DNA from 2 places in the Salipaludibacillus sp. HK11 genome. Region 2 is predicted to be linked to the other one. Evidence: a T-box and tRNA genes for the amino acid it is inferred to sense, from the RefSeq annotation. Region 2 holds a T-box; the other holds one or more tRNA genes.
The links. The T-box of region 2 lies ahead of tyrS (tyrosine--tRNA ligase). A T-box ahead of a tRNA ligase gene usually reads a tRNA of that ligase, here a tRNA-Tyr.
Positions count from the first base shown of each region.

Region 1: it encodes a tRNA-Tyr, which carries the amino acid that the T-box ahead of tyrS (tyrosine--tRNA ligase) is inferred to sense. The anticodon was not compared.

Region 1 is NZ_CP181045.1:2,590,266-2,597,950, reverse strand. Features, by position in the region: rRNA gene ACM26V_RS12640 (23S ribosomal RNA) at 1-2,609, shown strand, start outside; rRNA gene rrf (5S ribosomal RNA) at 2,691-2,807, shown strand; tRNA gene ACM26V_RS12630 (tRNA-Ala) at 2,818-2,893, shown strand; tRNA gene ACM26V_RS12625 (tRNA-Met) at 2,928-3,004, shown strand; tRNA gene ACM26V_RS12620 (tRNA-Ser) at 3,015-3,107, shown strand; tRNA gene ACM26V_RS12615 (tRNA-Asp) at 3,119-3,194, shown strand; tRNA gene ACM26V_RS12610 (tRNA-Tyr) at 3,338-3,421, shown strand; tRNA gene ACM26V_RS12605 (tRNA-Trp) at 3,427-3,500, shown strand; tRNA gene ACM26V_RS12600 (tRNA-His) at 3,513-3,588, shown strand; tRNA gene ACM26V_RS12595 (tRNA-Gln) at 3,603-3,677, shown strand; tRNA gene ACM26V_RS12590 (tRNA-Gly) at 3,684-3,758, shown strand; tRNA gene ACM26V_RS12585 (tRNA-Gly) at 3,820-3,893, shown strand; tRNA gene ACM26V_RS12580 (tRNA-Ile) at 3,912-3,988, shown strand; tRNA gene ACM26V_RS12575 (tRNA-Asn) at 3,992-4,066, shown strand; tRNA gene ACM26V_RS12570 (tRNA-Ser) at 4,071-4,161, shown strand; tRNA gene ACM26V_RS12565 (tRNA-Glu) at 4,172-4,246, shown strand; tRNA gene ACM26V_RS12560 (tRNA-Lys) at 4,327-4,402, shown strand; gene ACM26V_RS12555 (NADP-dependent glyceraldehyde-3-phosphate dehydrogenase) at 4,715-6,160, shown strand; gene ACM26V_RS12550 (DUF6612 family protein) at 6,238-7,095, opposite strand; gene ACM26V_RS12545 (helix-turn-helix domain-containing protein) at 7,352-7,685, shown strand, end outside.
Region 2 is NZ_CP181045.1:2,272,237-2,279,921, forward strand. Features, by position in the region: gene ACM26V_RS11250 (diguanylate cyclase domain-containing protein) at 1-1,735, opposite strand, end outside; gene rpsD (30S ribosomal protein S4) at 2,280-2,882, shown strand; partial or broken gene ACM26V_RS11260 (cytochrome d ubiquinol oxidase subunit II) at 2,884-3,190, shown strand; gene tyrS (tyrosine--tRNA ligase) at 3,349-4,620, opposite strand; T-box leader at 4,754-4,967, opposite strand; gene ACM26V_RS11270 (transglycosylase domain-containing protein) at 5,101-7,685, shown strand, end outside.

The DNA.
Region 1 (7,685 bases), 320 kb from region 2:
CTGGAAAGGTCCGCGAGACAAGGTAAAAGCCCTGTAGTCGAAACGTTCACTCCTCCGGAGTGTATCCTGAGTACGGCGGGACACGTGAAACCCCGTCGGAATCTGGGAGGACCATCTCCCAAGGCTAAATACTCCCTAGTGACCGATAGTGAACCAGTACCGTGAGGGAAAGGTGAAAAGTACCCCGGAAGGGGAGTGAAAGAGATCTTGAAACCGTGTGCCTACAAGTAGTTGGAGCCCTATGATTTTCCTTCGGGAAAGTAACGGGTGACAGCGTGCCTTTTGTAGAATGAACCGGCGAGTTACGATTACGTGCAAGGTTAAGTTGAAGAGACGGAGCCGCAGCGAAAGCGAGTCTGAATAGGGCGAATGAGTACGTGGTTGTAGACCCGAAACCGGGTGATCTACCCATGTCCAGGGTGAAGTCCAGGTAACACTGGATGGAGGCCCGAACCCACGCACGTTGAAAAGTGCGGGGATGAGGTGTGGGTAGGGGTGAAATGCCAATCGAACTCGGAAATAGCTGGTTCTCCCCGAAATAGCTTTAGGGCTAGCCTCGAGGGTAGAGTCTTGGAGGTAGAGCACTGATTGGACTAGGGGTCCCTACAGGATTACCGAATTCAGTCAAACTCCGAATGCCAATGACTTACTCCTCGGGAGTCAGACTGCGAGTGCTAAGATCCGTAGTCAAGAGGGAAACAGCCCAGACCATCAGCTAAGGTCCCAAAGTATACGTTAAGTGGAAAAGGATGTGGAGTTGCTTAGACAACCAGGATGTTGGCTTAGAAGCAGCCATCATTGAAAGAGTGCGTAATAGCTCACTGGTCGAGTGACTCTGCGCCGAAAATGTACCGGGGCTAAACGTATCACCGAAGCTATGGATAGACACCTTCGGGTGTCTGTGGTAGGGGAGCGTTCCAAGGGCGCTGAAGCATGACCGGAAGGACATGTGGAGCGCTTGGAAGTGAGAATGCCGGTATGAGTAGCGAAAAGAGGGGTGAGAATCCCCTCCGTCGAAAGCCTAAGGGTTCCTGAGGAAGGCTCGTCCGCTCAGGGTAAGTCGGGACCTAAGCCGAGGCCGAAAGGCGTAGGCGATGGCAAACAGGTTGAAATTCCTGTACCACCACGTTTCCGTTTGAGTGAAGGGGGGACGCAGGAAGGTAGGGTAAGCGCACTGATGGATATGTGCGTCGAAGCAGTGAGGCTGACAAGTAGGAAAATCCGCTTGTCTTAAGGTTGAGCTGTGATCGCGAGGGAAATTTTAGTACCGAAGTTCCTGATCCTACACTGCCAAGAAAAGCCTCTAGCGAGGAAACTGGTGCCCGTACCGCAAACCGACACAGGTAGGCGGGAAGAGAATTCTAAGACGCGCGGGAGAACTCTCGTTAAGGAACTCGGCAAAATGACTCCGTAACTTCGGGAGAAGGAGTGCTCTATTAGGGTGAAAGCCCGAGAGAGCCGCAGTGAATAGGCCCAAACGACTGTTTATCAAAAACACAGGTCTCTGCGAAGCCGCAAGGCGAAGTATAGGGGCTGACACCTGCCCGGTGCTGGAAGGTTAAGAGGAGGGGTTATCCTTCGGGAGAAGCTCTCAATTGAAGCCCCAGTAAACGGCGGCCGTAACTATAACGGTCCTAAGGTAGCGAAATTCCTTGTCGGGTAAGTTCCGACCCGCACGAAAGGTGCAACGATTTGGGCACTGTCTCAACGAGAGACCCGGTGAAATTATATTACCAGTGAAGATGCTGGTTACCCGCGACAGGACGGAAAGACCCCATGGAGCTTTACTGTAGCTTGATATTGGATTTCGGTACAGCTTGTACAGGATAGGTAGGAGCCTTGGAAACCGGAGCGCTAGCTTCGGTGGAGGCATTGGTGGGATACTACCCTGGCTGTACTGGAATTCTAACCTCGAACCGTGATCCGGTTCAGGGACAGTGTCTGGTGGGCAGTTTGACTGGGGCGGTCGCCTCCTAAAGAGTAACGGAGGCGCCCAAAGGTTCCCTCAGAATGGTTGGAAATCATTCGTAGAGTGCAAAGGCATAAGGGAGCTTGACTGCGAGACATACAGGTCGAGCAGGGACGAAAGTCGGGCTTAGTGATCCGGCGGCACCGTATGGAAGGGCCGTCGCTCAACGGATAAAAGCTACCCTGGGGATAACAGGCTAATCTCTCCCAAGAGTCCACATCGACGGGGAGGTTTGGCACCTCGATGTCGGCTCGTCGCATCCTGGGGCTGAAGTAGGTCCCAAGGGTTGGGCTGTTCGCCCATTAAAGCGGCACGCGAGCTGGGTTCAGAACGTCGTGAGACAGTTCGGTCCCTATCCGTCGCGGGCGCAGGAAATTTGAGAGGAGCTGTCCTTAGTACGAGAGGACCGGGATGGACACACCGCTGGTGTACCAGTTGTTCCGCCAGGAGCATCGCTGGGTAGCTACGTGTGGAAGGGATAAATGCTGAAAGCATCTAAGCATGAAGCCCCCCTCGAGATGAGATTTCCCATCACGCAAGTGAGTAAGATCCCTCAGAGAAGATGAGGTTGATAGGTCTCGTGTGGAAGCATGGCGACATGCGCAGCTGAGAGATACTAATCGATCGAGGGCTTAACCAATGCTTTGATTCGAAGACGATTCATTCATATACCATCGTTATCCAGTTTTGAGAGGTCAATATGACCGATCAATTTCATATGTCCAGTGACGATCGCGGAGAGGTCACACCCGTTCCCATGCCGAACACGGAAGTTAAGCTCTCCAGCGCCGATGATAGTTGGGGGATCTCCCCCTGTGAAAGTAGGACGTCGCTGGGCATACACATATGGGGCCTTAGCTCAGATGGGAGAGCGCCTGCTTTGCACGCAGGAGGTCAGCGGTTCGATCCCGCTAGGCTCCACCAATTTATTTTTGCAATAATAAATATTTTTGATTGTGGCGGTGTAGCTCAGCTGGCTAGAGCGTACGGTTCATACCCGTGAGGTCGGGGGTTCGATCCCCTCCGCCGCTACCATAAATTACATGGAGGAATACCCAAGTCTGGCTGAAGGGATTGGTCTTGAAAACCAACAGGGGTGTCAAAGCCCGCGGGGGTTCGAATCCCTCTTCCTCCTCCATATTTTTATAAGGTCCCGTGGTGTAGCGGTTAACATGCCTGCCTGTCACGCAGGAGATCGCGGGTTCGAATCCCGTCGGGACCGCCATTTTTTTATTTGTGCTTTTTTAAAATTTTGATCTTAAAGAAGTCAAGGGTTTAAAAGAAAAGATGTTTGAGCATACCTATGTATGTAATAAAGATTTAAATGAAGCTGACGAAGAATTTCGTAGCTTATCTTCAAGAAAATATGGAGGGGTAGCGAAGTGGCTAAACGCGGCGGACTGTAAATCCGCTCCTTCGGGTTCGGCAGTTCGAATCTGCCCCCCTCCACCAGTTTTAGGGGTATAGTTTAACGGCAAAACGAAGGTCTCCAAAACCTTTGATGCGGGTTCGATTCCTGCTACCCCTGCCAAATTATTTTGTGGCGGTTGTGGCGAAGGGGTTAACGCACCGGATTGTGATTCCGGCATTCGTGGGTTCAATTCCCATCAGCCGCCCCATTTATACATAATATAGGGCTATAGCCAAGCGGTAAGGCATCGGATTTTGATTCCGTGACCCGCAGGTTCGAATCCTGCTAGCCCTGCCATTATATGCGGAAATAGCTCAGTGGTAGAGCACCACCTTGCCAAGGTGGGGGTCGCGGGTTCGAATCCCGTTTTCCGCTCCAGAGCAGCTATGGTATTTAGCTCACTTATATGTTAGCTTTAAACCATCTATTGTATTTGTATGCGGGTGTAGTTTAGTGGTAAAACCTCAGCCTTCCAAGCTGATGATGTGGGTTCGATTCCCATCACCCGCTCCATTTTTTGATATCCTTAATGGGCCTGTAGCTCAGCTGGTTAGAGCGCACGCCTGATAAGCGTGAGGTCGGTGGTTCGAGTCCACTCAGGCCCACCATATTCCACAGTAGCTCAGTGGTAGAGCTATCGGCTGTTAACCGATCGGTCGTAGGTTCGAATCCTACCTGTGGAGCCATTAAGGAGAAGTACCCAAGTGGCTGAAGGGGCGCCCCTGCTAAGGGTGTAGGTCGCGTGAGCGGCGCGAGGGTTCAAATCCCTCCTTCTCCGCCACTTTTTTTCTGGCCCGTTGGTCAAGTGGTTAAGACACCGCCCTTTCACGGCGGTATCACGGGTTCGAATCCCGTACGGGTCACCACTTATTTTACAAAAAAGATATAAACCAAAAAGCAATTTCATTATCGTAAGCATCGTGAATATTCATGAGTGTAAAGCTGCGAGTCATTAGCTCAGTTGGTAGAGCATCTGACTTTTAATCAGAGGGTCGAAGGTTCGAATCCTTCATGGCTCACCATTACATAATCAAAGCATTCCTATATAGGGATGCTTTTCTTTTTGTTTTCCCTGTCAAAAAAATTTTTAAGAGAGTTCGAACTACCTCCCTCCGTTTTGGAATTAAAATAAAGATTTGTTTTGCTTGATAATTATTCATCTAAGTGCATCATGTATAGCTTAGTTTGACCATATGAGATCAAGTAATTACGATAATTCAGATCGGATTTAAAGTATTTGAGCAAATTGCTTGTTTGAAAAGGTTTTCACATGTTTTAATAAGAAACAATGAAAGTTAATTTCTTTCATACTTTAAAGGAATGGAGTGATCGAGATGGATTTGCGTCAAGATATAAAATTGTATCCATATCTTTTTAATAATGAATGGAAAGTAAGTGAAGGTGGAAAAACTGTTCAAATTAAATCACCTGATGATGGACGAGTTGTAGGAGAAGTTCCTGCTATGACTCAGGAAGAAGTCGATCTAGCTGTTAATAGTACTGCTGACGTTCAGGCAAACTGGGAAGCAACTGAAGGTCATGAGCGCTCTCAGCTGCTTCACCGTTGGGCTGATGAATTAGAGAAAATGACTGATGAGATAGGTGAAACAATTCAAGCGGAAGTGGGAAAAACACTTGCTGCTTCGAAGAGTGAAGTGAAGCGAACGGCACAATTGATTAGACATACAGCTGAAGAAGGTTTACGTACACATGGTAGCTTTATTCAAGGGGATGCCTTTCCTGGTGCTTCAAAAGCAACAAAAGCGATGGTACAAAAAGTTCCTCACGGAGTTGTCTTAGCGATTTCACCGTTCAATTATCCAGTAAATCTGGCAGCTTCTAAAATTGCACCAGCACTAATTACAGGAAATACAGTTGTTTTTAAGCCCGCTACACAAGGAGCAATCAGTGGATTATTGATGGTAAAGGCGTTGGTGAAAGCAGGACTTCCGAGTGGGGTAGTAAATGTTGTTACTGGGCGTGGATCTGTCATCGGTGATTTTATTGTGACACATCGAAAAGTTGACATGATTACTTTCACTGGAGGTACCGCTACTGGACAGCACATCGCGAAGAAATCTTCAATGATTCCAGTTGTTCTTGAGCTAGGTGGTAAAGACCCAGCAATTATTTTAGATGATGCTGATCTTGATAAAGCTGCCAAGGAAATTGTCAGTGGAGCGTTAAGTTACTCTGGTCAGCGTTGCACAGCGATTAAACGAGTGATGGTTAATAATAGTGTAGCTGATGATCTTGTAGCGAAAATCAAGCACAACGTATCAAAATTAACTGTTGGTAAGTCAACGGAAGATGCTGACATTACACCGATGATTGATCAAAAATCAGCTGATTACGTGTTAGCTTTAATTGAGGATGCTAAGCAAAAAGGTGCAACTGTTGTTTCTCAAGGATCACAAGATAAAAATTTACTTGGTGCAACCATTTTAGATCATGTAACAGAAGAGATGGATATTGCGTGGGAAGAACAATTTGGACCAGTGCTACCAATTATGCGTGTTGAGAACGAATTAGAAGCAATTGATTTAGAGAGACGAAATGAGTATGGTCTTCAAGCTAGTATTTTCACGAAAAATCTTGAAAATGCCTTTGCTCTTTCAGATCGCTTGAATGTTGGAACTGTCCAAGTAAATGGAAAAACGTCTCGAGGACCGGATCATTTCCCATTCCTTGGCGTTAAAAATTCTGGACAAGGTGTTCAAGGTATCGGTCGAAGCATTGATTCGATGCTTCGTGATAAAGTATTAGTATTAAATTTATAAGAAGAAAAGCTGCTCTGGAAATATTAACCAGAGCAGCTTTATATTTTTTGAAATTTGAATTCAAAAATTCAAAAATTCTAAAATCCTCCACCCATCATATCTTCTTCAGATGCTTCTTCCGCATTATCCAAAATTTCTTGTGGTATTTCAATTGGATCAATTTCATTAAATTCAGAAAAGATAGTATGAATCGTTTGATCGATCGACATTGTTTGTCCCATCATATCAATATTCATTGTCATTTCAACTGTAGATTCCGTTTGGTAGAAAGTTTCCTTATCAATCGTGATGTCATAAGCAAATGCTTCGATATCAATATCTTCCATCATTTCACCCATCATCGGATCCATTCCTTCAAGTCCTAATCCCTCCATTTGTGCCAATAAATCTTCCATATCGAGGCCATCTCCCGATAGAGTGATTACATGTGAGTCATCAGAAGATTCAACGGACAATTCATTAACATAATCCATTAAAGGCTCTAGTTGCTCTTCAGGATTCACTTGCGCTTCCGACATCGCTAACATATCTTCCATTGCACTTTCAGGTAATTTCAACCATCCCTCCATCATTGGGTTTTCAGTAAAAAATCCATCTTCTTTTGTGAAGTAAGAAACGGTTTCCATCGCTTCATGCTCACCGCCCATTCCTAAATCTCCCATGTCTATTTTAGTCGTTTGCATCAACGTCATAGGATCAACTGTGAAAGATGCTTCGCTAGACATGTCGATAGCCATAGCCTCTTCTCCATCAGACATTTCCTGACTCATGTTCATGTTCATAGAATAAGAGTCTACAGATTGCATTGCTGAAATTGATTCGTTTAAAATTTCTTCTACGTTCATGCCGTCATCGGATGTAGCATTATCACTACCACATGCGGTCATGCCAATAAGTGTTGCTGCTGAAAATACTGTTATTAAACTTTTCTTCATAGTTATTAACCTCCAAAATTATTCTTCCGTTATGTATACGGTAGCTCTTACAAAAAAGTTTCATTTATCTTTCCGTAGGAACTTTCTATTATTTTACATGTCATTCTCATGTAAGTGAAGGGAATTTTTTCAAACTTTTGTAGATTACATAATTTTAATTATTGTGATAAAAATTAAAAATTGGCTAGACATATAATTTATTATCAATTATGATATTATTATCATAATTGATAATAATAAGAGGTGGTTACATTTTATGAGCGATTCAAAAGTAGATGCGGTTCTTCATCCGATCCGTATGAAGATAATACAGGCTTTAGCAAGGAATTCGATGACAGTGCAAGAAATAGGTGATCACCTTGGAGACGTTCCTCAGGCGACTTTATATAGACACTTAAATATCTTGAAAAAAAGTATAATTGTTTCCGTAGAAAAAGAAACGCAAGTGAGAGGTACTTTGGAGAAAAGGTACTCACTTAATATAAATAATGCAAGGGTATCTGCTGATGAAGCAAAAACAATCAGTAAAGAAGAACACAAAAGGTATTTTATGGCTTATTTTGCGTTGATATTAAAACAAATGGAGGAAT
Region 2 (7,685 bases):
AGTTGAATGCATAAGAATCCCTACCCAAAACAAGAACCGCTCCTATAACCTTCTCATTATGAACCATCGGAATACCAATTACTGATTTAAAAGGGAATTCTCTCCCCTCTAATGACCAATTCCCAAGAAAAATTTCTTCTTTCTCTTCTTCCATTCGCTTTAATAACTGATCAACAAATGGTTTCCTCTCCTTTTCATGAAAAGAAGACTCACTCCAATTTATAAGATTTTTATTCTTAGACCAATGGTGATCAAGCATAATAAATCCAACATCATCAGTTAAAAAAGCCTCTTTCATTTGACTAATCATAAAACCGATCGCTTCTTCAAGTTTCAGGTTAGCATTTAGTTGATGCGATGTTTGATTAATTAGTTGAAGGTCACGAATATATTGCTGCGATTGCTGATACAACTCAGCATTTTCGATAGCATTCCCACCAGTACTTGCTAATATCTCAATAAAATCTAACTCGCTCTGAAGGAAAATTTGTGAACTGTCTGTAATCATTTTAAAGATTCCGTAAACACCTTGCTTTCCTTTCAGAGGAACAAAAAGAATCGTATTATGTCCCACTATACTATCGAGCACCTGTACTTCTCCAGTTAGATATGCTTTCGATCCTGGGTCTTTTTTTGGATTAGCGATCTCAAGCGGTTCAACTGGCAAATAGTCAGCAACATTCCAATCGCTAGACAACATCAAGTTAACTTCAAATGTAGGATATGCTTCATGCAAGGCATGAAGGATTTCTTTAAGAATACTATTTACGTCCATCGTCGAATAAAATTTCCGATTTACTTTTAACAATAAATTATTTCTGACTTTTTCAATTTGCATATCCTGATAATTTATTATTCTTCCTATCCACGGTCCAAGAATTAGAGTCAAAGAGATTAATTCATCTATAGATTGGACATCACAAGTACCATCAGTGGCTAGTATTAATATGATTCCGACACATTCACCTTCTCTAAAAATAGGAATCATGAAGAAATCATCAAGATAAAACTTTTCTACTAATATTGACTTGTCCATATCCTCTTTCTTTATCAAATGCGAGTTGGTAGAATTGTATGTTTTTATTATATCTTCTACTTTTTTTTCTTCTATTTTATAAAAATCTTTAATATTTAAAGTTAACGAATCTGATGAAGCCTTGCAGTAAAATGATGATTTTAATGAGTCTTTCAAAAAGACCATTACTTCACCGGAATTAACATATTCTTCGATAACTCGAACAAAAGCTCTTGAAAAAAATTCAGCATCCTCTGTATAATCTGTCTCATTTAACATTTTCGTTATCGTTGAGTGAATATTTTTATCTTTCTTCGCTTGGTTAAGTTTTTTATCTGTTTGGAGCTTTTGAGAAGCCAACCTCACCACCTGACTTAACCCATCTAAATAAGCTTGAAGAACGACTGAATCTTGTTTGGGATCATCATCGATAACACCTAACAACCCCTCCCACTTATATAAATCATCTTCAACCGTGACTTCCGTTGTCAAAACATGATAAAAAGGATTGGTTTCATTTAACACTTTCCCTACTAAATCATTAGAAAAGTCAACCATATTGGGAGAAACACTTCCTCGCTGACGAACTACTTTAACTTCTCCACTTCTTTCAGCGAAAAATACAATAGAAGGGCTGTATTGCTTGTAAGTTGAATTTCCTTCTCTAAAAACAGTGTCAAGAATGCGAGAGAATTGTTCTAATAATAGTTTTCCACTCATGTTTTCCCCTTCCCTCTAATAAAATACCTACATAATTTAATATTAAAAGTCAATCCATAGTACTAATTATACATGCCAATGAAGGTTTTTTAACGATTAAATTAATAATTTTTTCAACTTTATTGTATGTGCTCTTTGAGACGTTGCTATTGATATTAAAATTTGTATTTCATACGTTTGTTTGCCATCACCTTTGAGTCACGAACTTTACTCAGAGAAAAAATAATCTTGCTGTTTAACAGGCTATTTCTAAGCAATAGCGATACTCAATTTATGGATAATGGTTTACCTTTTTCTAGTAGTTAATTAAAACCTCTATACATTACCTTGACTTCGTTCATAAAAAATTATACACTGTACGTTGTGCAAATAAGATAGCCAATGTGAACGTCATAGAGTTCATTTCATTCCCGCAATGTGCGAGGGGTATTGCGTAACTTTTAGCTGTCGAAGCGAAGATGCCTAAAATGAAATGTCTGTGTGTACGGGATTACAACTGTTAATTATTTCACGAAATCTTATCATTTTAAAGGAGGAGACATATATGTCTCGATATACTGGACCAACTTGGAAACTTTCCCGCCGTCTTGGAATTTCTTTAAGCGGAACTGGAAAAGAGCTTCAAAAACGCCCCTACGGACCTGGGCAACATGGACCGAATTCAAGAAGAAAATTAACTGAATATGGAATTCAGCTTCAAGAAAAGCAGAAGCTCCGCCATATGTACGGCATGACTGAACGTCAATTCAGTAAACTCTTCGAACAAGCTGGTAAACAACCTGGTATTCACGGTGAAAACTTCATGATTCTTCTTGAATCACGTTTGGACAACATTGTTTATCGTTTAGGACTTACTCGTACACGTGCTCAAGCACGTCAATTAGTAAACCATGGTCACGTTACTGTTGATGGAAAGCGAGTTGACATTCCATCATACCGTGTGCGCCCTGGACAAACTCTTGGACTTCGTGAAAAATCACGTAACCTTGATATTGTTAAAGCAGCTTTAGAAGTTAATGACTTCACACCAAGTTATGTTGAATTCGATGCAGATAAATTAGAAGGAACGTTCACTCGTTTACCTGAACGCTCTGAGTTACCTGCAGAAATCAACGAACAATTAATTGTTGAGTGGTACTCTCGTTAATATATATGATTGGAAAGCACAGCCTAATAAAGGCTGTGCTTTTTTTGTTGTCACACTTTTTGCCACCAAATCAGGCATTGGCACTGGCTTCTACTCCTTCTATTCAAAATTAACTATTAAAAAAAAATAGTATTCGACAAGTCATTGATCGTTATCTATCTCCTGTTTGGGAAGTAACCAATGTTTTTTAATTTTTTTATGATCGGTCTGATTGGTTTCTTTCCTTCAACAGCGTTTTACTACGGCTCTGTCCTTCTTGTTCTTGGAGCATTGCATTGGTTTTATTAGCTATTAGAGGATCATTTTTCAATGCAGATTATATTAAGGGGACGTGATACCTAGCGACTTAATAACATTAAACTTTCCCCAATTGACTCGCCACTAGGGTACAAGTTGATTCGCCGAATGACGCTTTGAATAATTCGAAAAAACTCGTGTGCTATTATGAAAGCACACGAGTTTTTCTTTAATACTTTATTAAAAAGAATTTCTTTTTCCCTCGACGAATGATCGTAAATTGGCCATCGATCTTATTTGCCTCACCCATCACTTTATCTACATCTTGGCACCGGTCACCATTAATATAAATCGCTCCGTTATTGATATCTTCTCTAGCTTGCCGCTTTGATGATGAGATGCCAGACTCGATTAGAAGGTCAACGAGTCCCTTCTCTCCCTCTGCCACCTGATAAGACGGAACATCCTTGAAACCTTGCAGAACTTCATCCCCAGTTAGTGTCTTTAAGTCCCCTCCGCCAAATAAAGCAGCACTGATCCTTTTAGCCTGTACTAGAGCTTGCTCGTCGTGAACAAAACGAGTTAACTCTTCGGCTAGTTTCTTATGAGGCTTTCTTTCATGCGCTCGTTCCTTAAGTTCCTCCTCAAGCTGATCAATTTCTTCTTTAGAGAGAAACGTAAAAAACTTCAGAAATTTAATTACATCATGATCGTCAGTATTTAATAAAAACTGATAAAATTCGTATGGTGATGTTTTTTCGGGATCAAGCCAGATTGCGCCACCTTCTGTTTTCCCAAACTTTGAACCATCTGCTTTCGTCACTAATGGGATAGTAAAGCCAAATGCTTTAGGTCGATCTGTTTCTTCAGCACCAGACATACGACGGATAAGCTCTAGTCCAGCTGTAATATTTCCCCATTGATCACTTCCACCAATTTGCAGTTTGACACCTTCTTCTTTGTTGAGTCTATAGAAATCATAAGACTGAAGAATTTGGTAAGTAAACTCCGTAAATGAAATTCCTGTAGAAATTCGTGATTCCACTGAATCTTTCGCTAACATGTAGTTCAAACCGAAATATTTACCGACATCTCGCAAAAAATCAATTAAAGTCATCGAACCGATCCAGTCATAATTATTAACAAGAGTTGAACCATTTTCTCCTTCAAAGTCAAGAAATCTCATCAGTTGATCTTTTATTTTAACACTGAAGCCTTCAACAACATCTTGTTCATTCAATGTTCGTTCTGCTTTTTTACCACTCGGGTCACCAATCAGACCAGTTGCGCCTCCCACAAGTGGATATGGTTTATGACCCTCCAGTTGAAAACGACGAAGCGTTAATATTGTCAGTAAATGCCCAATATGAAGACTGTCTCCTGTTGGGTCAAATCCACAATATAGCTTGACGGACTCTTTATCTAATAAGTCTTGCAACCCTTCTTCATCCGTTACTTGATTCACTAATCCTCGAAACTTTAAATCATCTAATAATGTCATTCTGCTCCACCTCTTATTATCATTTTAACAATTTCCCTACTAATAACTCGTGTTTCTTATTTTAGCTAAAAAATAGGTTCCATCTACTTCGAAGGGGGACATCTATAAGATACAAAAAAACGCCCCTTATAAAATAAGGGACGATTAGATCGCGGTACCACCCTGATTGAGAAATATATAGACTTCCCCAGCTCAAAAAATGAGTTATCGCCTCAACTACGGTTCGTGTTTCTACGAACAAACTCCAAGGTGGTAATTCATTTTGCATCTTTGTACCGATTCACAGCACACATCGGTTCTCTGAGACAGGGAGACGAAAATTACTAAATCCTTTTCATTGTTCAAATTATTTTCCTGTATGTTGTTTATTTTTATCATACTCTCAGATTCTTTGTCAATATTAGAATGAATATTCATTCTAGGCTATATTCAAGGTACTTGAATATGCTATAATATGTTTGACTTTTAGGAGGTAATTAAATGAATGACTCTAAATTTTCACTAAAACAAATATTTAATAGAAAAGAGCCTAAATATGTAATAAAAGGGGTTCGTGTAACTTCTCAAGTATTTTGGAACTTATTTTTAATTTTTTCTACAATTGCCCTTATTTCGATGTTTTTTGTTGGTGGAGCAGCTGCAGGATACTTTGCCTCATTAGTTCATGATGAACCAATTCATGACTACGAAGAGATGGAAAGAGATATTTATGACTATGAAGAAGCCACCGAGATTTATTTCGCAGACGACATCTATTTGGGAGATTTACCAACCCCACTCGAACGAAGAGAAGTATCGTTGGAAGACATTTCTGATCACTTAATTAATGCTGTCATCGCTACTGAGGATGAATATTTCTTTGAGCACGAAGGTGTTGTTCCTAAAGCATTATTTCGTGCTTTATATCAAGATTTTTCAAATGCAAGCACCCAAACAGGTGGAAGTACGTTAACGCAGCAGCTAATTAAAAATCAGATGCTAACGAGTGAAGTTACTCATGACAGGAAAGCAGTTGAAATTCTACTTGCTATGAGAGTGGAAAACTTCTTTGAAAAAGACCAAATATTAGAAGCATATTTAAATGTTGTCCCATTTGGACGAAATGCAAATGGAAGACAAATCGCTGGTGCTGAAGCTGCAGCACAAGGTATTTTTGATGTTAATGCAAATGAGTTAAATATTGCTCAGGCTGCCTTTATTGCAGGTCTACCACAAAGTCCGTTTGCTTATACACCCTTCACTGCCCAAGCAGAAGTGAAAGAAAATTTTGATGCCGGCTTAAATCGAATGCAAACAGTATTAAATAGGATGCATGTCCATGGCTATATTTCTGATTCTGAACTAGAAGAAGCAAATAATTATGATATAAAAGATAATTTAGCCGAACGGAAACCAAGTAGTTACGATGAATACCCGGAAGTTATTCAAGAAGTAAACGCACGAACACCTGAAAAACTGGCACAAGCTTTAATGGAACAGGATGGTATTATATTAGAAGATATTGAAGATGAGAGTCAAAGAACGTTAACCGAGAATCGTTATAAGGAAGAGGCTCAACGCTCTTTACAACGAAATGGGTACAAAGTTCATTTAACGATAGATAAAGACATATACGACGCACACGCTGATATTGTTGAAAACTTTGATTACTTCGGTCCGGATAGAGATGTCACTTTCGCTAATGATGAAGGGGAAGAAATCACCTCAAAATATATGGAGCAAACTTCTTCTATATTACAAGATAACAAAACTGGTAGAATTATTAGCTTTGTTGGTGGTAGAGACTTTGAGGAATCACAAGTAAACTATGCCACTTTTGAAAAGCGAGCTACTGGCTCTACTATGAAACCTTTACTCACATATGGCGTTGGCTTTGAAACCGGGGTAATTCAACCAGGATTTATCACACCTGATGTTCCGACTTTTAATATTGATGGTGACGGTAAAGAGTTTACAAATTTCGATAATCGTCATTTAGGTTTGATGACAGCTAGGGAAGCACTTCAACGATCGAGAAATACTCCAGCTGTCCGAGAGTTCCGAAAAGTTGATCATCAAATTGCACAAGATGCGTTGATTAACATGGGCTTTCAACCTTATTTCGTTGGAAACGAACCCTTCCCTGGGTCTCCATTAGGAACAATATTTATGACTAATGAGCGTAATACAAATGCCTTCTCTTTATTTGGTAACGAAGGGAAACGCTCAGATAGTTATATGATTGATCGGATTGAGGACTCCGACGGTAATGTCATTTTTGAACAAGAAACAGTAGAAACGGAAGTGTTCTCACCTCAAACTAATTACTTGATGATTGATATGATGCGAGATGTACTAAGATCTCCTGGTACGGCTTCCGGAATACCTAGTCAACTAAATTTCTCAGCTGATTGGGCTGGGAAAACTGGTACAACTGGAGGACCTGAGGATTATTGGTTTGTCGGTTTTAACCCTAATGTCACGCTAAGTACGTGGATCGGATATAAAGGCATTGAAGGGCAAGATAATATCAAGATCGGTGACGTTGGTGGTTATAGCTACGGTCAACGCACGCAAATGCTTTGGGCAAGTTTGGCTAACGCAGCTCATGAATTTGATCCTGATCTTATGGCACCTTCTGAGAACTTTGAATCTCCAGGCGGAATTGTCAGAGAAACGATCTGCGGAATCTCTGGAAAATTACCTTCCGACTTATGCCGTGAAGCAGGCCTTTTAACGACAGATTTATTTAATGTTAACTTCGTTCCTACAGAACAGGATGATAGCTTATCAAGAGTGCAATACGTTCGTGTGAATGATAGCATGTATAAAGCTCTCGCCTCTACTCCTAGCGAGTTCACGAAAGCGGGTGTCTCTGTTAAGGAAGAATACTTTGATTTCGCCGATGGTGATATTTCGCAGTATATCCCTGATGATTGGGATGATCTCGTGCCAGATATAGATGCTCCAGACAATGGGAACACACCAGGATCTTTAAGCTCAGTATCTGCGTCAGGTAGTAGAATTTCTTGGAGTGAGCATCCTGCAGGTGATGTGGTTGGATACAGAGTTTACTATTCATCAAT